DNA from 4 places in the Salipiger sp. D13 genome. Region 1 is predicted to be linked to each of the others. Evidence: riboswitches for the same ligand, from Rfam matches in the RefSeq annotation. Region 1 holds a riboswitch; each other region holds the start of a gene.
The links. Region 1 has a riboswitch for cobalamin ahead of nrdH (glutaredoxin-like protein NrdH). Riboswitches for the same ligand answer to the same signal wherever they lie in the genome.

Region 2: linked by a shared signal. The riboswitch ahead of D6860_RS17470 (TonB-dependent receptor plug domain-containing protein) and the one ahead of nrdH (glutaredoxin-like protein NrdH) in region 1 are both predicted to bind cobalamin.
Region 3: linked by a shared signal. The riboswitch ahead of D6860_RS11310 (energy-coupling factor ABC transporter permease) and the one ahead of nrdH (glutaredoxin-like protein NrdH) in region 1 are both predicted to bind cobalamin.
Region 4: linked by a shared signal. The riboswitch ahead of D6860_RS11245 (DUF1636 family protein) and the one ahead of nrdH (glutaredoxin-like protein NrdH) in region 1 are both predicted to bind cobalamin.

The regions. Positions count from the first base shown of each region.
Region 1 is NZ_ML112593.1:186,692-191,968, forward strand. It holds gene nrdE (class 1b ribonucleoside-diphosphate reductase subunit alpha) at 1-1,295, opposite strand, end outside; gene nrdI (class Ib ribonucleoside-diphosphate reductase assembly flavoprotein NrdI) at 1,277-1,693, opposite strand; gene nrdH (glutaredoxin-like protein NrdH) at 1,711-1,932, opposite strand; cobalamin riboswitch at 2,028-2,223, opposite strand; cobalamin riboswitch at 2,343-2,547, shown strand; gene D6860_RS09390 (hypothetical protein) at 2,685-2,966, shown strand; gene D6860_RS09395 (homocysteine S-methyltransferase family protein) at 3,075-4,136, shown strand; gene metH (methionine synthase) at 4,129-5,277, shown strand, end outside.
Region 2 is NZ_ML112611.1:12,497-17,773, forward strand. It holds gene D6860_RS17470 (TonB-dependent receptor plug domain-containing protein) at 1-1,820, opposite strand, end outside; cobalamin riboswitch at 1,965-2,151, opposite strand; gene D6860_RS17475 (calcium-binding protein) at 2,495-3,829, shown strand; gene D6860_RS17480 (hypothetical protein) at 4,154-5,056, shown strand.
Region 3 is NZ_ML112595.1:112,308-117,584, reverse strand. It holds gene D6860_RS11325 (GGDEF domain-containing protein) at 1-552, shown strand, start outside; tRNA gene D6860_RS11320 (tRNA-Gln) at 635-709, shown strand; gene cobF (precorrin-6A synthase (deacetylating)) at 938-1,708, opposite strand; gene D6860_RS11310 (energy-coupling factor ABC transporter permease) at 1,771-2,445, opposite strand; cobalamin riboswitch at 2,516-2,669, opposite strand; gene cobA (uroporphyrinogen-III C-methyltransferase) at 2,702-3,421, opposite strand; gene D6860_RS11300 (cobyrinate a,c-diamide synthase) at 3,418-4,728, opposite strand; gene cobM (precorrin-4 C(11)-methyltransferase) at 4,721-5,277, opposite strand, start outside.
Region 4 is NZ_ML112595.1:97,820-103,096, reverse strand. It holds gene cobW (cobalamin biosynthesis protein CobW) at 1-917, opposite strand, end outside; gene D6860_RS11245 (DUF1636 family protein) at 921-1,310, opposite strand; cobalamin riboswitch at 1,409-1,629, opposite strand; gene cobO (cob(I)yrinic acid a,c-diamide adenosyltransferase) at 1,666-2,277, shown strand; partial or broken gene D6860_RS11235 (IS5 family transposase) at 2,472-3,445, opposite strand; gene D6860_RS11230 (ZinT family metal-binding protein) at 3,739-4,422, shown strand; partial or broken gene D6860_RS11225 (GTP-binding protein) at 4,490-4,810, shown strand; gene D6860_RS25985 (DUF6525 family protein) at 4,827-5,000, shown strand; gene D6860_RS25980 (DUF6525 family protein) at 4,934-5,277, shown strand, end outside.

The DNA of each region.
Region 1 (5,277 bases):
CCCACGGACGCGGCCAGGTCGCCCCCGTCCATCGCGCGGGCAATGTTCATCGAGCCGAGGTTGCAGGAAATGTCCGTCCCCATCCGGGCGTAGGACAGGTCGTCGTTGAACTCCGATGCCGCGTTCACCTGCAGGATCTCGGAGCAGAGGTTCGACATGGTGATGCGCCCGGCGATCGGGTTCGCCCGGTTCACCGTGTCCTCGAACATGATGTAGGGGTAGCCGCTTTCGAACTGGATCTCCGCCAGCGTCTGGAAGAACGCGCGGGCGTTGATCTTCTTCTTGCGGATGCGGGGATCGTCGACCATCTCGGCGTATTTCTCGGTCACCGAGATTTCCGAGAAGGCGCAGCCGTAGACCTTTTCGACGTCATGCGGCGAGAACAGGTACATGTCCTCGTTCTTCTTCGCCAGCTCGAAGGTCACATCGGGGATCACCACCCCCAGCGACAGCGTCTTGATGCGGATCTTCTCGTCCGCGTTCTCGCGCTTGGTGTCGAGGAAGCGCAGGATGTCCGGGTGGTGCGCATGAAGGTAGACCGCGCCCGCGCCCTGCCGCGCGCCCAGCTGGTTGGCGTAGGAAAAGCTGTCCTCGAGCAGTTTCATCACCGGGATCACGCCCGACGACTGGTCCTCGATGCCCTTGATCGGGGCGCCGTATTCGCGGATGTTGGTCAGCATGAGCGCCACGCCACCGCCGCGCTTGCTGAGCTGCAGCGCCGAGTTGATGCCGCGCCCGATGCTTTCCATGTTGTCTTCCAGCCGCAGCAGGAAGCACGACACGAACTCCCCCCGGGCCTTCTTGCCGGCGTTCAGGAAGGTCGGCGTCGCAGGCTGGAACCGCCCCGACAGGATTTCGTCCATCAGCCGCATGGCCAGCGCCTCGTCGCCACGCGCGAGGGTCAGCGCGTTCATCACCACGCGGTCCTCGTAGCGCTCGAGGTAGCGTTTCCCGTCCCGGGTCTTCAGCGTGTACGAGGTGTAGTACTTGAACGCGCCGAGGAAGGTCGGGAAGCGGAACTTCCGCGCATAGGCGGCATCCCAGATGCGCCGCAGGAACTCGCGCGGGTACTGGTCGAGCACTTCGGGTTCGTAGTAGCCCTCGTCGACGAGGAAGCCGAGCTTCTCCTCGAGCGAATGGAAGAACACGGTGTTCTGGTTCACGTGCTGCAGGAAATACTGCCGCGCGGCCATCCGGTCGGCTTCGAACTGGATGTTGCCGTCCTCGTCGTAGAGGTTCAGCATCGCGTTCAGCGCGTGGTAGTCGAGACCCTGCGTCAGGCTGGCGTCAAGCATCTGTTTTCCCAGAAGGTTTCAAGCCCGGCGCGAACGCGGGCGATGTCGGTGTCTGTCCCCGCGAGCTCGAAGCGATAGAGCACGGGCACGTTGCATTTGGCCGCGATGACCTTGCCGGCCATCGCGAAGGTGTCGCCGAAGTTCCGGTTGCCGCCGGCGATCACGCCGCGCAGCAGGGTCCGGTTGGCTTCGATGTTCAGGAACCGGATGACCGGCTTCGCCACGGCGCCGCGGCCCTCTCCGTCGGCGTAGGTCGGGCAGACGAGCACGAAGGGCCCGGTCATCACCGGCGGCGCCGCGTCCTTGCGCAGCGGCAGACGCGTCGCGGGCAGGTCGAGCCGCGCGACGAAACGGGCGGTGTTGCCCGATCCGCTGGAGAAGTAGGCAAGGCCCGGCATCGGCGCGCGGTCCCGGCTCAGCCCAGCTGGCTGATCATGTCGGGACGGAAGCCCGCCCAGTGTGCCTCGCCGGCCACGACGACCGGGGCCTGACGGTAGCCCAGTCCCTGGACCATCTCCATCGCCTGCGCATCCTCGGTCAGGTCGATCAGGTCGAAGTCGATGCCGCGCGCCTCGAGCGCACGGGTGGTCGCGGTGCACTGCACGCAGGCGGGTTTGGAGTAGACGGTGACGCTCATGTTCTGTCCCTTTGCCGGTCTCTTGTCTCCGGGCGGAAGGGACACGGGAACAGCCCGCATGTGAGGCCGCACCACGCGCCCGGGCCCTCCGCCGCGGTCGTCGTTCATGCCCTGGCAGGTCTCCTGACTTGCGGCTCGAACGCCCCGTCGTCCGCCTTCCCGGTGTGCGCTGACACCAGTGGATCGGACCGGGGCTTGCCACTTACAGTTGCGGGGGCAGTGCCGGATCTTCACCGGCTTCCCTCTTAGCCCGCGAGGTGACTCGCGGGAACCAAAGCACCTGCATGTTGCGGTCCGGGGCGCAGGGTTGTCAATATATCGACGTATCTTTCCTCGCGATAACTCCCGGCCTCCAAGGACAGGGCCAGCTTCCGACGCCTGCAAGAGACTGGACTCCGCCGCCCCGGCATGGAAAATATCGCCCTGATGGTGCCGCCCGGAAACGGGTGGCTGAAAAGGGAACGCGGTGCGGGCTGACTGCCCAATGCCGCGACTGCCCCCGCAACTGTAGGCGGAGAGCGGTTCCGATACGCACCACTGGACCAAGGGTCCGGGAAGGTTCGGAACAGCGACGACCCGCAAGTCAGGAGACCTGCCATCTCCGGCGCGGCTTCCGCGCCGCAGTCACCTTGACCCTGGCGGGGAGCCATGGGCGCGGAGGCAAAGATGGAGACGACCCGTCCGCCAGATGCCGCACGTCCGGTCCCCGCATGCGATGCGCGGAGGGCGCTATGCTTCTCGAAAGAACACTCATGACACTGCAAAGCCGGGCGGAGACGCCCGAACGGGCGCGGGAACTTGGCAGGCTCGGCTTCCTGCAATGGATGATGTTCCTGCGCTCCGACGCAAACTACCCGCACGAGGCCAACCGCGCCTTGGCGATGGCCGCGCCGTTCGAGACGACGGACCCGGCGGTCGCGGTCTTCACCGGGCTCGTGCGGCAGTCATTGGACGGCAGGGCGCACCCCATGGCCGTGCCCCTGCCCCGCCCGCGTCGCCGGGGTGGTGCCCGCGCACGCCGGGAACTGCTCTGAGGCCGGCACCGACAACATGAGCGCGCCTCATGTTAAGGGCGAATATTATGGGTTTGATCGTTGGGTCGCCTGTTGGTTATGTAGGCCCTTCCGAAAGGCAGGTTCGACATGATCAACTTCTCGCTCCCGATTTCCGAAAGCTACGAGGCCCTTCAGGCCGCGGCGCGTGAGCGCATCCTGATACTCGACGGCGCCATGGGCACGATGATCCAGACGCTGAACATGACCGAAGAGGATTTCACGGCCAAGGGCCACATCCACGGCCCGGGCTGTCGCCATCACCATTCGGACCACCCGCAGAAGGGCAACAACGACCTGCTGGTGCTGACCCAGCCGCAGGCGGTCGAGGACATCCAGCTCGAGTTCGCCCTTGCCGGGGCGGACATCCTCGAGACGAACACGTTCTCCTCGACCACCATCGCGCAGGCGGACTACGGGCTCGAGGATGCGGTGCATGACCTCAACGTCGCCGGCGCACAGGGCGCGCGGCGTGCCGCCGAGCGCGCGCAGGCGATCGACGGCAAGCGCCGCTACGTGGCCGGCGCGGTCGGCCCGACCAACCGGACCGCCTCGATCAGCCCCGACGTGAACGACCCCGGCTACCGGGCGGTGACCTTCGACGACCTGCGGATCGCCTACGGCCAGCAGATCGACGGGCTGATCGAAGGGGGGGCCGACCTGATCCTGATCGAGACGATCTTCGACACGCTGAACGCCAAGGCGGCGATCTTCGCCGCGTTCGAGAGCTTCGCCAAGGTCGGCCGGCGCCTGCCCATCATGATCTCGGGGACCATCACCGACGCCTCCGGGCGCATGCTGTCGGGCCAGACCCCGACCGCCTTCTGGCACTCGGTGCGTCATGCCCGCCCCTTCACCGTGGGCCTCAACTGCGCCCTCGGTGCCGATGCGATGCGCCCCCACCTGACGGAACTCGCGGGTGTCGCCGACACCTTTGTCTGTGCCTACCCGAACGCCGGCCTTCCGAACGCCTTCGGCGCCTACGACGAGACCCCCGACCAGACCGCGGCGCTTGTCGAGGTGTTCGCAAAGGAGGGGCTGATCAACGTGGCCGGCGGCTGCTGCGGCACGACTCCCGATCACATCCGCGCCATCGCAGAGCGCGTCGCGGCCCATCCGCCGCGCAAACTGAAGGAGCTTGCAGATGCCTGAACCGCTGCTTCGCCTCTCCGGCCTCGAACCCTTTGTGCTGACCAGCGACATCCCCTTCGTCAACGTGGGCGAGCGGACGAATGTCACCGGCTCGGCCAAGTTCCGCAAGCTGATCACCAACCGCGACTATGCGACCGCGCTCGACGTGGCCCGCGACCAGGTCGAGAACGGCGCCCAGATCATCGACGTCAACATGGACGAGGGCCTGATCGACTCGAAGCAGGCCATGATCGATTTCCTGAACCTCGTCGCCGCCGAGCCCGACATCGCCCGTGTGCCGGTGATGATCGACAGCTCCAAGTGGGAGGTGATCGAGGCCGGTCTCAAGTGCGTTCAGGGCAAGCCGGTGGTAAACTCCATCTCGCTCAAGGAGGGCGAGGAGAACTTCATCCACCAGGCCTCGCTGTGCCTCGCCTACGGCGCCGCCGTCGTCGTCATGGCGTTTGACGAGCAGGGCCAGGCCGACACCTTCGAGCGCAAGACCGAGATCTGCGCCCGCGCCTACAAGGTGCTGACGGAAAAGGTCGGCTTCCCGCCCGAGGACATCATTTTCGACCCGAACGTCTTCGCCGTCGCGACCGGCATCGAGGAGCACGACAACTACGGCGTCGATTTCATCGAGGCCACGAAGTGGATCCGCGAGAACCTGCCGCACTGCCACGTCTCGGGCGGGGTCTCGAACCTGTCGTTCTCGTTCCGCGGCAACGAGCCCGTGCGCGAGGCGATGCACGCGGTCTTCCTCTACCATGCCATCAAGGTCGGCATGGACATGGGGATCGTGAACGCCGGGCAGCTGGCGGTCTACGACCAGATCGACCCCGAGCTGCGCGAAGCCTGCGAAGACGTGGTGCTGAACCGTACGCCCGCCAACGGCGGCACACCCACCGAGAACCTTCTCGATATCGCCGGGCGCTACAAGGGAGACAAGCGCGAAGCGAAGAAGCGCGACCTGACGTGGCGCGAGTGGCCGGTCGAGAAGCGGCTGGAACACGCGCTGGTCAACGGTATCACCGAGTTCGTCGACGAGGACACCGAGGCCGCCCGCGTTGCCGCCGAAAAGCCGCTCGACGTGATCGAGGGGCCGCTGATGGCCGGCATGAACGTGGTCGGCGACCTGTTCGGCGCGGGCAAGATGTTCCTG
Region 2 (5,277 bases), on a different contig from region 1:
TGTCCGTAGCCGGGAACGGTCTGGTATTCCTCGTCGAACAGGTTCTCGACCCGCAGGTAGGCCTGCGTGCTGTCGGTGACGTCGTAGGTGACGGTGCTGTTGACCAACCCGTAGTCGTCGAGGCCCGAACGGTCGGCCTCGTAGCGGCCGGTGACCGAGAGCCGCGCCCGGTCGGTGAGATCGGCGTGCAGCCCCAGCGCGAGGCTGTGCTCGGGCACCGAGGACTGCCAGCCGGAACTGTCGAGCGAGGCCGTCGACCAGCTGTCGGTCCAGGTGTAGCTGCCGTCGAGCGTCAGCCCCGGGCGCAGCTCGGTGCCGCCCGAAAGCTCGACCCCTTGCCGCGTGCTGGTGCCGTCGCGCTGGACGTAGGCATAGGACGTGTAGGAGTAGTCGATGATGTCCTCGGCCTCGATCACGAAGGCGGTGGCGCTCAGCCAGGCGGCGTCGCCCCAGCTTTTCTCGATGCCGATGTCGAAGCTTTTCGAGGTCTCGGGATCAAGCCCGCTGTTGCCGGAATAGACGTCGTAGAGCTCGTAGTTCGACGGCGCGCGGTAGCCGTTGGCGAGGTTGGCGCGCAGGCTCAGGTCGGGCCGGATCCGCCAGACGCCCGACAGCCGCCCTGTGGTGAAGCCGCCATACTCGGAGTGGTCGTCGTGGCGCACCGTCAGGCTCAGGTCGATGTCCGACGTGGGCTTCATGGTAAGCTCGGCGAAGAGCGAGTCGACCGTGCTGTCCTGTTCCTGCGACGACGCCGGGAAGGTGCCGAAGCGGGTGTTGTCGGCGTAATCCTCGATGGTGCGCTCGATGCCCGCGACCGCGCGGGTGGTGGGCGACAGGTCGAAGCCCGCCTGGTAGCGGTACTCGTGCCGGGTGCCCTCGTAGCGGTAGCGGAAATCGCTGCCCGAAGAGGTGCCTGTCAGCGTGCGGGTGATGTCGTACCAGCTGGCCGAGACCTCGTGGTCGAAGAGCCCGGTCGAAAACGACAGCGCGGCACGCAGGCCGTGGTCCTCGACGTCGGTCACGTCGTCGGGCGAGCCGTCGTAGACCATGCCGCTCATGGCTTCGTCGTAGTCGTATTGCGCTTCCTGCGTGAAGCCCGAAAGCTCGAGCTGTGCCGCGCCGTCGCCAAGATCGTAGGTGCCCGAGAAGCTCAGGCGGCGGGCCTCAAAGCCGTCTTCCTCGTCGTTGCCGTCGTTCTCATCGGCCGCCGAGAAGCCGTCGGAGCGGACGTAGGAGAGCGTGACCGCGGTCTCGTGACCTTCGCCACGGTTGAACAGCGTCACCGCGCTGCGAAGCGTCTCGTAGCTGCCGTATTCGGCGAAGGCCTCGGCGCTCAGCCCGTCGCGGCTGGCGCGCTTGGTGGTGATGTTTATGGCGCCGCCGATCGCCTCGGAGCCGTAGCGGGCCGACTGCGAGCCGCGCACGATCTCGATCTGGCTGATGTCGCCGGCGGTGAGCCCGCCGAAGTCGAAGGCGACCTGCGTGCCCGAAGGGTCCGACACGTCGATGCCATCCACCCGCACCGCGATGTTCTGCTGCGACACGCCCCGGATCGACACGCCGGCGTTGGTGCCCAGCGGCCCGTTCGAGCGGATCGACACGCCCGGCTGCCGCGCGAGGATGTCGAGCACGCGGGTGTCGCCGTCTTCCTCGAGCTCTTCCTCGGTGATGACCTCGACCGCAACGCCGGTCTGCAGCGGTGTCGTGGCCTCGTAGCCCACGTCGAGCAGAAGGGTGGGAAGTTCGTAGACATCTTCCTGTGCGAAGAGGGGAGCGGTGGTCAGCGCGAGCGCCGAGACCGAGGCGAGGGCATGTCTCATGCCTGTCTTCCTTTCCTGACCGATCCCCGCAAGCGGCAGGGCGGTGGTGAGATTTGTTCACGGAAAGGGCCTGTGGTCCCGCCGCGAACGATGCGAACGTCACCACGAACGGACAGACCGTTCCCCGTGGCGCGCCCCGCGCGAGGGGAGGGTGATCATCCTGGCAGGTCTCCTGACTTGCGGGTCGTTGCGTCGCTCGGGCCTTCCCGGGCTTTCACCCAGTGGCATGTTGCCGATGACGCTCGCCGCTCACAGTTGCGGGGGCAGTCGCGGGTTTGCACCGCGTTCCCTATTCTCCGGGGATGCCGGAACCAGAATGTCGCCGGGATACTGAAGCGGCGCCCGCCGCGCAAGAGACGTCTTGGGTGCCGGGGCGACCCGGTCCGGCGCATGTGTTCCGGCTGCACGGACCGGGCGCCCCGTTGCAGCGTCGCAGCGCTGCGTCGGGCCAGCTGTCGACGGCGCGTGAGTGATTCCCGCATAACGGGTATTTCCAACAAAAATTGAAATTTGATCAAATCTGAGAAAAGATTCTTTTTCTTGATCTGCAATAGGTTGTGTTGTGTCGCGAGGGTTACAGTTGAAAAACCTATATTTTCGGCGAAGCTTTTTCATATGCGGTGTTGCCGCAGACTGTGGAGGAGAAATTCGATATGCCAACTCAAGACATTACAGTGCGTGAGTATGTTGGTTCGCTGGCCAATGCGAACCTGCTGACCGACGATCCGACCTTGCTACTGACCGCCTTCTCCGGGGAGATGGAAGGCACATTGGCCGACAACGATGGCACGCTCGGAAGCGACGATACGCAAAGCACGTTCGAGGGCGACGACATCACCTATGTCGGCTCCGGCACGGCGCAGCCCGGGGTGGAGGCGCTCGGGGTGATCGTGCCACTCGGAACTCCTGTGCCGGTGATCGTTTTCGAGGCCAATGGCGCCACCTATTTCCACTACCCCGAGGGCGAGCCCTTCGTGACCGGGATCGTCGCCCTGATCCTCGATATCGAAGACACGCCGGGAGAGGTCTTCCCGAACCCCTACGAGGGGACCACGGCCGATGACATCTACGTCGGTGACTTCTTTGACAACACGATGACCGGCCGGCAGGGCGATGACCGCCTCGAAGGCGGCGGAGGCGATGACCGGATGTTCGGCGGTTCCGACGCCGATACGCTCTACGGCGACGAGGGCGACGACGTCATGACGGGCAACACCGGCGATGACGATCTCTACGGCGGCGATGGCGCCGATTTTGCCAGCGGCGGCAGCGGAAACGACTTCCTGGCAGGGCAGCTTGGCGATGACACGCTGTCCGGTGAAGACGGAGCCGACCGCATCTACGGCGGACGCGGGCAGGATTCCATCACCGGGGGCGAGGGATCGGACACGATCGCCGGCGGATACGAGGATGACACGATCTACGGTGAGGCCGGCGACGATTACCTGCTTGGCGACGAGGGCCGCGATACCCTGTTCGGGGGCTCCGGCAACGATACCGTCGAAGGTGGCGCCGAGGCCGACGAACTCTACGGCGGCGATGACGACGACCTGCTGCTCGGACGTGACGGCTCGGACCTGCTGCGGGGCGAGGACGGCAACGACCGGCTCTACGGCGGGCGTGGCTTCGACACGATCCAGGGCGGCACGGGGTCCGACACGATTGCGGGCGGCGGCGGCAACGACGCGATGTTCGGCGAGGCAGGCAACGACTACCTTCTCGGCAACGCTGGCGCCGACATGCTGTCGGGCGGTGGTGGCGACGACACGATGGTCGGTGGCGCGGGGGCGGACACCTTCGTGTTCAACACCTTCACCGTGGGCGAGACAGACCGGATCTCGGACTTTGAGGACGGTCTGGACGTGATCCAGATGAGGGGCGTCACCTACGACGACCTGACCATCACCCAGGACGGCGTCAGCTCCGAGATCTCGGTGGGCGGCCAGGTCATCGAGGTGTACGGCGTCGATGCGAGCGACCTGACCCAGGACGATTTCCTTTTCGTCTGAGACTTGGGGGCGGACGGCGCATCCGGTCGTCCGCCTCGCCTCCTTCTGATGCCCAGACTGAACCCTTCTTGATCGGACTCCAGGAGAGGTGCTGCGCGCGGTCGCTCCCTGTTCCAAAGAGACATGCGCGAGCTGCCGGATGCGTCACGCGGCACCGCCGCCACGCGTTCGGAAACAATCTGTTTCTAGGGCATTCGCGCTTTTGTGGCACGATGTGGGCAGCAACATGGTATCAAATGGGCGCGACGGACTGTGCCTCGATCCCCGGCCGCCGGGATGATCGCGCCAGCCGGAATGTGTTCTTGAGCGATGGGATTTACTGCAATGCCTGATTATTCGAAAGTTTTCACCTACGAGACCGAAGGACTTTCCTACACGGTTAGCCTGTATGAAGCAGATGGAAAATTCTACGCGGACATCGAAGTGCTCGACGGCGCCATGGACGTGAACGCCATCTACATCGGAGACGACGACTTCTCCGGGGACAGCGTGTCTCTCAGCGGTCCTCTCAACATGAACGGCGCCCAGCTCGACGGCGAGGCCATTCAGTGGGACGACGCCGAAAAGGTGAGCGACCCGGGTCTCGGAACCGAGGGCGAAGACAAGCAGTCCTATGTGTCGCAGGGCGATACGCTGACCCTCGAACTGGACGTCGATAGCCTCGACGCCATCGACGTCTTCGGCATCCGCGCAACGTCGACCACGACCGAAGAGGGGTCCATCAAGGCGGTTTCCGACGACCCGGAAGAGCCGGAGGAGCCCGGCGACGAGCCGACCTTCGAGAAGGTGTTCTTCGGCGTTTCCGCAGAGGGCGAGCCCGTGAACGGGATTTTCATCACCGGCGAGCCGATTGAGGGGTATCCCGACTCGCTTCCCGAGGGGCAGGAGGCGACCTTCGAGAATTACCTGAACTACTACGAGAACGAGATCGACGACGACGCCTACGACATCCCCTCGATTCAATCCATCGTCTTCTATGAGTTCAACGACGAGGGATATCCCGAAGAGCTGTTCAGCATCGAGGCGCCCGAAGGCGGGTTTGCCAACGCCGACGAGGTTCTCGACGCCTATGATGCGGCCATCGAGGCCGGCGCGCTCGACCTCTACGGTGCCGAGGGTGAAAGCCTCGAACTGATGGCCGCTCTCAGCCTCGACACCGACGAGGAGCCCGAAGAGGAGAGTCTCGAGGAGGCCGCTGCGCCGGAAGAGGACTTCGAACTGGCCTGAGCCGGGGCGCCGGCCACCGCCGCTTTGAGGCGACATCAAACGGGACCCGCGGATCTGATCGATCCCGCGGGTCTTTTGCGTTCGGCATGGCAGCTTGGCCAGCTTTCGGCAGGCAGGCACCTGTTCGCGGCTGCGGGACAGCGTCCGCAGGTGGTCTGCGAGGCGGCGGACGGAAGTGCGGGCGAACCTGCGAACGCGGAGAAGATCGTTCGTCATGGTCG
Region 3 (5,277 bases), on a different contig from region 1:
CTGCGGCTGCAGGGGGCGATGCTCGCAGCGGAACAGCGGGCCTATACCGACTCGCTCACAGGGTTGCAGAACCGTCGTGGGCTCGACCGGGCGCTTCAGCGCCTCGTCCGCGCTGCCGAGCGCTTTGCGCTGCTCCACGTCGACCTCGATTTCTTCAAGCAGGTGAACGACACCCGCGGCCACGCCGCGGGGGACCGGGTCCTGCAGAGGGTCGGGCAGATCATGCTCGAGGTCACCCGGAGGGAAGATCTCGTCGCGCGCATCGGCGGCGACGAGTTCGTGATTCTGCTCGCGGGGGTCACCGACCGCACGCGACTCGCCGAGCTCTGCGAGCGACTCGTCGGCCGGATTGAGCAGCCGATCGCGCTCGACACCGAGGTCTGCCGGATTTCGGCAAGCATCGGCATCGTGCGAAGCGACCCCGAGATGGCGTCGTTCTCGGACACCAAAACCCTGCTCGGACGCGCCGATACCGCGCTATACACGGCCAAGCGAAACGGTCGCGCGCAATACGCGTTTCACGAAGATGGCCCGCCGAAGGCGGCGCTCTGAGGCGAGATGAAAAATCTGTATCTTTTTTGCGAAACCGGGGCTTGCGCCCCCCGGAATCGTATCGTAATACCCGCGCCACGGTTGGGGTGTAGCCAAGTGGTAAGGCAACGGTTTTTGGTACCGCGTACCGCAGGTTCGAATCCTGCCACCCCAGCCAGTTCTTCCTAACATACCGTGATGGCGTCACTTCTTCCCTTCGGGGCGGAAGAATGCCCCACTGACTGCCCCGCTCCAGTGGGCCCCTCTGGCGTGCTTTCATGCGCCTGCTGAGTGGTGAGGGAAGGCTTCGATGGAAGCCCCTGTCGAGGCGAGATCAGGGAGGGGGATGCCTAGAAAAGCCCAAGGTCTGGTCGCCTCAGCCCTGTTCCCGCAACGGGCCACCCGGCTACCGAGCGCGTCGCAGTTGCGACGCGCCCTCCGGGCAACACAGCCGCCGCAGCAGGTAGGTGTCCATGATCCAGCCGTGCCGGGCGCGCAGCTCGGCACGGCGCTCCATGATCCGGCCCCCGACCTTGGCCAGCGATCCGGCCTCGAGCGCCTGCGCCTCGGATCCGAGATAGGCGCCCCACCAGATCTGCAGCCCTTCGGGGTCAAGGCCCTGAAAGCTGCATTCGGCGTCCAGCATCACCACCACCGTTTCCTCGTCTTCCGGCCAGCCATGGTCGCGCAGCTGCCGTCCGGTGGTGATCTTGACCGGTCCGTTCACCGTGTTGAGCGGGATCGCGTGGGCCGCCGTCAGCGCCTGTATCGCGGTGATCCCGGGCACCACCCTCAGACGGGGACGGGGCACCATCCGTTCGGCGATCCGTAGCGTGCTGTCGTAGAGCGCGGGATCTCCCCAGACCAGCAGCGCCACCGGCCCCGGCGGTGCGCTCTGCATCGCGGCGACCCAGCGCCGGGCAATCTCGTCGTGCCATTCGATGACCCGTCGATTATAAGGCAGGGCGGGATCGCGCACCGGGTAATCAAAGCTTCGGACTTCGGCCTGCGCCCCCGAGGCCTCGATGATCCCGTATCGCAACGCGGCAAGCGCGTCCTTTCCCTCGCCCTTGTGGGGCACGAGGATCACCGTTGCATCGCGCAGCGCCTGCAGTCCTTCGAGCGTGACATGCGCCGGGCTTCCGGTGCCGATGCCGATGAGCCAGAGATCGTCCATCCGTGTCATTCCTGCATGCAAAAGCCGGAGCCCCGATTGAGGGGGCTCCGGCGGCAATGGCTTCAGGCCGCGTAGAGACGCGGGGTGAACAGGCGGGCGATACCGCTGTCACGGGCGGACTTGGCCGCAGCGAGGGCTGCCAGATCGGCCAGCGGCTCGATCAGGATCACCATCATGTAGGCCGCGCCGAAGGTGCCGACCGACGCCAGCGTGCCAACCGAAACGCCCTGGCCGTAGAAGGCCCAGAACGCGACCCAGGCGACAACGCCGCCCTGGTAGATCGCCGAGAGTTTCAGCACGTCCGCATAGCGCAGATCGACATAAGCGGTGCCCGGTGCGACGACGCGGCGGGCCAGAGCGGAGGCTGCGAACAGCGGCACCAGAAGCGTGGTGACGTTGACGAAATACATCGGCAGGTCGGTCGGCGCAAAGAACATCCCCTGGATCAGCAGGCCGAGCGCCAGCCCCAGCGCCGCAGGGGCGGTGCCCAGCAACAGGAACAGGGTCGAGCCGAGGATGAAGTGCACCTCCGAGATGCCCACCGCGAAATGCGGCAGCAGCTCGAAGAAGACAAAGGTGCCGATGGCCGCGAGAACAGTGCGCGGCAGCAGCGACAGTGCACCGCCCGCCTTGACGTCCTGGACGACCTCCTTTGCGGTATGGCCCGCCGCGCCCGCCGCCGTGGCAACCGCGAACATCATCTTGGCGCCGTCGACGACGCCGGGTTCGATATGCATTGATATGTCCTTTCTCGTTATGCTGCCCCACCGGCAGCGCTGGCCCCTTTGCGGGGCGGTTGAGGTGCCGAAGGGCAGGTCTCCTGACTCGCGTCTCACCGCGCCTCGGCCCTTCCCGGCAGGGTTGCCAGTGGGATGATCCTCGGCGCTCTTCGCTTACAGTTGCGGGGGCAGTCCGGGCCTTTCACCCGGTTCCCTGCGGCCGCGCATGGCGGCGCACCCTCTCGGCGGTGGCCCCTTGCGGGGCCGGGTCGTTTCACTCCTCTGCCAAAGGTCCGAACAGGATGAGCCCGGCCTTGTCGCCGGGCTCGTTCGCAAGCCGCGCGGCCAGGCTCGCGACGGTATGGCGCGAGATCTGCTGGTCGGGGCGGCTGACGGATTCCGCCAGCATCGCGGGCGTCTCGGGGGGCAGCCCCTCTGCGATCAGGCGCGCGGCAAGGCCGGGGAAGGTGCGTTTGCCCATGAAGATCGCCGTGGTCGCCATCGGGTCGGCCAGAGCCGCGATATTGGCATCCTCGGGCAGCGCGCCGGTCAGGTCGTGGCCGGTGGCGAATTGCACCCGCCGCGCGGTCAGCCGCCGGGTCAGAGGGATGCCCGCCGCTGCCGCCGCCGCACAGGCCGAGGGCACACCGGGGATGATCTCGTAGTCGATCCCGGCCTCCCTGAGCGCGGTCAGCTCTTCCTCGAGCCGGCCGAAGATGCCGCCGTCGCCGGATTTCAGCCGCACCACGCGCTGACCGACCCCGGCATACTCCACCAGCAGGCGGCTGACGTGATCCTGCCGGGGCGAGGGCCGCCCGGCACGTTTTCCGACGCCGACGAGGTCCGCCCCCTCACGCGCGTGTTCGAGGATCGGACCGGCCGAGAGATCGTCGTAGAGAACCGCATCGGCGCGGCCCAGGCGGTCCACGGCCTTGAGTGTCAGCAACTCGGGATCGCCGGGGCCGGAGCTGACGAAACTGACGAAACCGCTCATGACGGGGTCTCCCGGGAAATGAGGTGAAAGAAGGTGCCGGTGACGTTGCCGCGCACCGAACCCGTCTCGGGCACGGGCGCGCCGTCGGCGTCGCTGACGCTTGCCAGTGGTGCGTCGGGCTGTTCGAGAATGGTCGAGTAGTGGAACTCGTGCCCGCGCAGCGCCGCGCCGGGGGCGCTTCCGGGCATCGGCGCGCTCAGCACCGCGCGGCGATAGCCGAGGTGGAACTTTCGCTTTTCGTAGCTGGTCACGAGACCGAGCAGCCCGGCCATCTCGTGCCGCGTGCCCTCCTTGTCGATCAGCCCGGCGCCAAGCGCCATGTAGCCGCCGCACTCGCCATGAACGGGGCGGGTCTCTGCGAAGGCCCGCAGCCCCGCGCGGAAACTCCCGGCTGCAGAAAGCTGCCCGGCATGCAGCTCGGGGTAGCCGCCGGGCAGCCAGACCAGATCGGCATCGGCGGCAGGGGACTCGTCGGCCAGTGGCGAGAAGGGCAGGATCTCGGCGCCCGCCGCGTGCCAGCCTTCCAGCAGGTGCGGATAGGTGAAGGAGAATGCCGCATCGCGGGCAATCGCGATGCGCTGCGCCGGGGGGCGGGGCAGGGCGCCTGGAGCCGGCAGCGCATGGCCGCGCGCCGCCGCCCGGATCGCGCCAATGTCCACGTGTTCGCGCAGAAAGGCGGCATAGCCTGCGATGGCCTTGTCGAGGTCGGGATGCTCGACCGCCTGGATCAGCCCCAGATGCCGCTCGGGCAGCGCCAGATCGCCGCGCCGGGGCAGCACGCCCAACACCGGCAGCCCGGCGCGGTCCATCCCGGCCCGGGCCAGCCGCTCGTGCCGGGGCGAGGCGCAGCGGTTGAGGATCACGCCCGCAAAGGGCAGCTCGGGCATGTATTGCCGGAATCCCAGCGCGGTGGCGGCGGCGCTCTGCGCCTGTCCGCTGACGTCGATCACCAGCACCACCGGCCAGCCCATCGAAACCGCCGTCTCGGCGCTGCTGCCGAAGCCGCGCAGGCCCTTGGTGGCGACCCCGTCATAGAGCCCCATCGACCCTTCCGCGACGCAGATATCTGCCCCCGCCGCCTGCGCCGCGATGGCGTGCCAGAGCCGGTCGCCCATCGCCCAGCCGTCGAGGTTGAAGCTGTGCCGCCCCGCCGCCGCAAGGTGGAAGGCCGGGTCGATGTAGTCGGGCCCGGACTTGAAGGGCTGCACCTTGACGCCGTCCTCGGTCAGCGCCCGGAGCAGGCCCAGCATCACCGTGGTCTTGCCGGTCCCCGAGGCGGGGGCCGAGATCATCAGCCCGTCAGCCATCCTGCGGCTCCGGGGTCCAGTCCTGCCACGGGCTGTCTGCAGTTTGCGGCCTGTAGCGCCGGTCGTAGTCGGCGGCATAGAGGCAGCTCTCGGCAAACCCCTCGCCGCCGAGCGCCGGGCCGACGAGGATCAGCGCGGTGCGGGTGATGCCGGCGTCGAGACGGGTTTCGATGTCCGCGAGCTTGCCGCGAATGATACGCTCGTCCGGCCAGCTGGCGCGAAAGACCACGGCAACAGGGCAGTCCGCGCCATAAGCGGGTGCGAGGTCACGCACCACTGCGGCGATGTTCTGGATCGACAGGTGAATCGCCAGCGTCGCACCGGTGGCGGCGAAATTGGTCAGCGTCTCGCCCTCGGGCATCGAAGAGGCCCGCCCCGGCGTGCGGGTCAGCACCAGCGATTGGGCGAGGCCAGGCAGCGTAAGCTCGGCCCCCAGAGCGGCGGCGGCGGCGGCAAAGGACGGAACGCCCGGCGTCACCGACACAGGGATTCCTTCGGCCTTCAGGCGACGCATCTGCTCGCCCATGGCGGACCAGACCGAAAGATCGC
Region 4 (5,277 bases), on a different contig from region 1:
CGCGCGCCCACCGCCTGCACCAGCAGCCGCATCGGCTTGCCCGAGACGGCGGCGTAGCCCTTGATCCGCAGGATGTCGTGCTCACGCGCCAGACGTTCCAGCCGCGCGGCCAGACCCGCCGCGTCCGGCACCTCGGCCAGCGACAGCACGATGCTCTCGAAATCGTCGTGGTCATGCTCGGGGGCGCCATCGTGGTGGCTGGGACGCGCGTCGAGGTCAGCCTCGGCGGCGGCCCCGAGCCCGAGGATCACCCGTGCATCCACCACGCCCTCCGCGACCTCGACCACCGGCAGCGGGCGGGGGGCTTCCGCTGCGACGATCTCGCGCGCCCTGGCGACGCCTTCCGGCCCGGCGAGGTCGGGCTTGGTGAGCAGCACGATGTCGGCGCAGGAGAGCTGGTCCTCGAATACCTCGGACAGCGGCGTTTCGTGGTCGATGCTGTCATCGGCGGCGCGCTGCGCATCCACCGCCGCCACGTCGGGCGCAAACCGGCCCGCCGCCACCGCCTCGGCATCCGCAAGGGCGATCACGCCGTCGACCGTGATCTTCGCGCGGATGTCCGGCCAGTCGAAGGCCTTGAGCAGCGGTTTCGGCAGCGCCAGGCCCGAGGTCTCGATCAGGATGTGATCGGGGCGCGGATCAAGCGCCATCAGTGCCTCGATGGTGGGAATGAAATCATCGGCCACGGTGCAGCAGATGCAGCCGTTGGCCAGTTCGACGATGTTCTCGGCGGGGCAGTCGGGGATCGCGCAGCCGCGCAGGATCTCGCCGTCGACACCGACATCACCGAACTCGTTCACCACCACTGCAAGCCGCCGCCCCTCGGGCTTGCGCATCAGATGGGAAATCAGCGTGGTCTTTCCCGAGCCGAGAAAGCCGGTGATCACGGTGACGGGAAGCTTGGACAGATCGCTCATGGATCAGGACTCCTTGGGGCGGAGGGGAGGGATGCGCGCAAGGCAATTGCGCTTGAAATGCTCGGGGCGCTCGCGCCACGGGATCACCCCGTCGGGCGCGGCGTGATATTGCGCGGCGCCGGCGACGATCATCGCGGCATGCTCGGTCTCGTCGACGTTGGAAAAGACATAGGTCCATTTCGCATCGCCCCCGCGCAGCGCGACGGTGCAGGATTGCGAACAGTTCTGCAGGCATTCGACCGGGGTCACCCGCAGCCCCTCGGGCCTGTCCTGAGCCGCGATGGCATCGAACAGCACGCGGCCCGGACGCCGCGCGTCTTCTGGCGGCGCACCCTTGCGGCGGCAGGTCACGCAGACCAGCAGCTCGGTCTCGGTCGTAAGCAGGTCTTTCATTCTCGCGGCCCCATCGGCTTGGCAAACGGGGGCACAGGCGGAAACGCGCACGAGAACAGGCAGCCGGGCGCACTCCGACACCGGCACACCCCGTCCGGTCGGTCATCATTCGGGCTGGCAGGTCTCCCGGCTCACGGCATCCCGGGCACATGGCCCTGCGGTGCTCCACCTTCCCGGCCCTTGGGCCAGTGGCATCGAAGCACCTTCTCCGTTCACGGTCGCGGGGGCGGCTGTCTTGACCCGAAATGCCGACAGGCATCGCAGGCTGACCATTCCCTTTTCACCTGTTTACACAGGCACCAACACCGGGCCACATGGCGCGAAATTCAAAGACAGGTCAAGCCCGGAGATTGCAATGACAGACGAGACCGCCGCCCGCCACAACGAAAAGATGAAGAAGATCAAGGTGGTGCGCGATCGCATGATGGAAGGCAAGACCGGAGAGAAGGGGCTCATCCTCGTGCATACCGGCAACGGCAAGGGCAAGTCCTCGTCGGGTTTCGGGATGATCCTGCGCTGCATCGGGCACGGGATGCCCTGCGCCGTGGTGCAGTTCATCAAGGGCACCTGGATCACCGGCGAGGCCGAGATGATCCGTTCGCGGTTCTCTGAGGAATGCCGGTTCTTCGTCTCCGGCGAGGGCTTCACCTGGGAGACGCAGGACCGCGACCGCGACATCGCCGCCGCCCGCAGGGGCTGGGAGATTGCAAAGGAGCAGATCCTTGATCCCGAGATCCGCTTCGTGCTGCTCGACGAGATCAACATCGCGCTGCGCTACGATTATCTCGATATCGACGAGGTGGTCGATTTCCTTCTGACCTCGAAGCCCGAGATGACCCATGTCTGTCTCACCGGGCGCAATGCCAAACCCGAGCTGATCGAGGCGGCGGACCTCGTGACCGAGATGAGCCTGATCAAGCACCCGTTCCGCGACGGCATCAAGGCGCAGCAGGGTGTCGAGTTCTGAATGCCGGCCCTGATGATCAAGGGCACCCGATCCTACGTCGGTAAGTCGATGCAGGTGTCGGGGGATCGCCAACTCATTTTGCATTGACCTCGAAAGTGCCGCCTGGCTTCGGTCATGCGGTTATTTCGTGAGCGTAGCTCGGCTTTGTTGCGCAAAGAGGCTGAAGACTGCACTTCCCCTTTCCCCGGACGCACTTATCCCATGGGCTCGGTGACAGGTATTCCGAGCGCAGTGTAGCCATTCAACACGGCGGCGCGGACTTGGAGTTCTGCGACCTGGCGATCGAAGTCGCGCGCCATGAGGCTCTGCCCCAAGAGCTTCACGCAGTGCATCTTCGTCTCGGCGCGGCTTCGGCGGTGGTATCCGCTCCACTTTCGCCAAATGGCGCGGCCGAGGTATTTCGATGCGCGCAGTGCCTCGTTCCTGGCAATGGCGCCGGCGGTCGAAGGCTTCCACGGCTTGGCGTTTTTGCGCGGCGGAATGACGGCGTGTGCGCCTCGATCTGCGACCGCGTTGTGGCACTTGCGCGTGTCGTATGCTCCGTCCGCGGTGACTGACGCGACTTCCTCATCTGCCGGGATCTGATCCAGCAACTCGGGCAGCATCGGCGCATCCACTGCCCGGCAGGCGCATCCGCAGGATGCTGCCGAGAGGGGCCGACCCTACTCCCTGTGACCTCGATGGCCCGAATTTCCAGCGTCTGTTCATCGACGCCTATGTGAATCTTGCGCCACAGGCGGCGTTTCGCGCCACCATGCTTGCGGGCGTGCCATTCGCCTTCGCCTTCCGCCTTGATGCCGGTGCTGTCGATCAGCAGGTTCAGCGGCCCCTCGGAGCCGCGGTAGGGAACGGTCACCACCAAGGCCTTCTGGCGCCGGCTCAACGTGCTGAAATCCGGCACCGCCCAGTCGAGGCCGACCAGGCGCAGGAGGCTTTCAACGAAACCGGTCGTCTGCCGGAGCGCCATGCCGAAGAGGACCTTCATCGTCAGGCACGTCTGGATCGCGGCGTCGCTATATAGCCGCTGCCGGCCTTGCTTGCCTGTGGGCCGCGGCACCCAGACCATGTCCGGATCGAACCAGATCGTCAGGGAGCCACGCTGCTTCAGCGCTTCGTTGTAGGCCGGCCAGTTCTTGGTCTTGTAGTTCGGCGGGAGAGGTCTGCTCATGGCGCCCCAGCTACCACTCTGGATTCACGAGATGAATCCTACATCCGCCTTTGCGCAACAAAGCCGTATCACCGGACAAGTCTATGCCGTGCATGGCGGTCGGAGGGTGCGGCTGAGCCTGCCCTGACACGTCGGCCCGAGGCCGTTCTCCTCAGACCCTTGTCCGCTCGTGCAGAGCGCATCCCTGATCATGCGGTTGTCTGCACCGTCGATTGAGGCTACCAGCAAAATGTTATGTGATAACATAACGAATCGTAGGGATCGTCGATCCCCGGTAATGACAGGAGACACTCATGCAACAGGCATTCGCCAAGCACGTCAGCATCCTCGCCGCCGGCGCACTGTTCGCCCTTTCCGCGCAGGCCTTCGCGGCAAGCGGCAGCGACGGCGCGACGGGCCACGATCACGAGCATTCCGAAGAACACGCCCACGATCACGGCGACGACGACATCTACAACGGCTACTTCGACGACGATCAGATCAAGGCTCGCGACCTCTCTGACTGGGAGGGCGACTGGCAATCCGTCTACCCGCTGCTGCAGGACGGCACCCTTGAGGAGGTCATGGCCCACAAGGCCGAGCACGGCGACATGACCGCGGCCGAATATACGGGCTACTACCTGACCGGCTATGCGACCGACGTGGACCGCATCCTGATCAAGGGCGATAGCGTCATCTTCTTCCGTGACGGAGAGCCGGTGCAGGGCCGCTACGAGGATGACGGCCACGAGGTGCTGACCTACGAGGCCGGCAACCGCGGCGTCCGCTACATCTTCGAGAAGGCGGGCGGCGATGCCGAGGCGCCGGGCTTCATCCAGTTCAGCGACCACGCGATCGCGCCCACCGACGCCGGGCACTTCCACCTCTACTGGGGCGACGACCGGGCGGCGCTGCTCGAGGAAGTGACCAACTGGCCGACCTACTATCCCGCCGAGCTGAGCGGCGAAGAGGTCGCCCAGGAGATGACGGCCCACTGATCCGACATTCGCGGGCGGCTCTGCGGGGCCGTCCGTGATCCACACTACCGGCACGAAGAGACACGGCATGCAATCAACGGACACCCGCATCCCTGTCACAGTCCTCTCTGGCTTTCTGGGCGCCAGACAAACGACGCTTCTCAACTGGGTGTTCAACAACCGCGAGGGCCGTCACGTTGCGGTCATCGTCAACGACATGTCCGAGGTGAACATCGACACGGACCTCCTCCGCGACGGCGGCGCCGAGCTGAGCCAGACCGAGGAAAAGCTGGTCGAGATGACCATCGGCTGCATTTTCTGCACTCTGCGCGACGACCTGCTGCCTGAGGTCCACCGTTCGCCGCCTATCGCCCGACGCGGCAAAACATATCAACTGCTGTCATCGACGCAGTCGAGCCCGGCTAATGGCGCGGATCACACAGCGCGGAAACGCATGCAGCAGCCTTCGTGACCGCACCCGCATCGGCGATCCGATGGCGGCCCATGACAGGTTTCCTCCGGAACTCCGCGCCTGTTTGGCCGAGGCGGCGCACCTTGGTCTCCCCGCGCGGCACGGCGCGCTTGGCAGCGCGCGCTGAGAGACTACGACGGGGACACCAAAGCGGCCGGCGAGAGGCTCAGCAGGATCGAGCGGGCGATGTTGGAAAGGGATGCGTCTAAGGTCTGGATCTGCGCTCCACGCTTTGACACGAACCCGCCGAGCCGAGAGGTGCATTCGCGCCGACCACGCCTGTCGTCCGGCGCAGCTGCAACCGACGGCACAGCCTGGATGCGGGGCCGCATGCCCACGGCACGCTTGCGCACCTGCCAGCCCTTAATCTGGAATATCCGCTGCACGGTGTTCTTGTTGAAGCC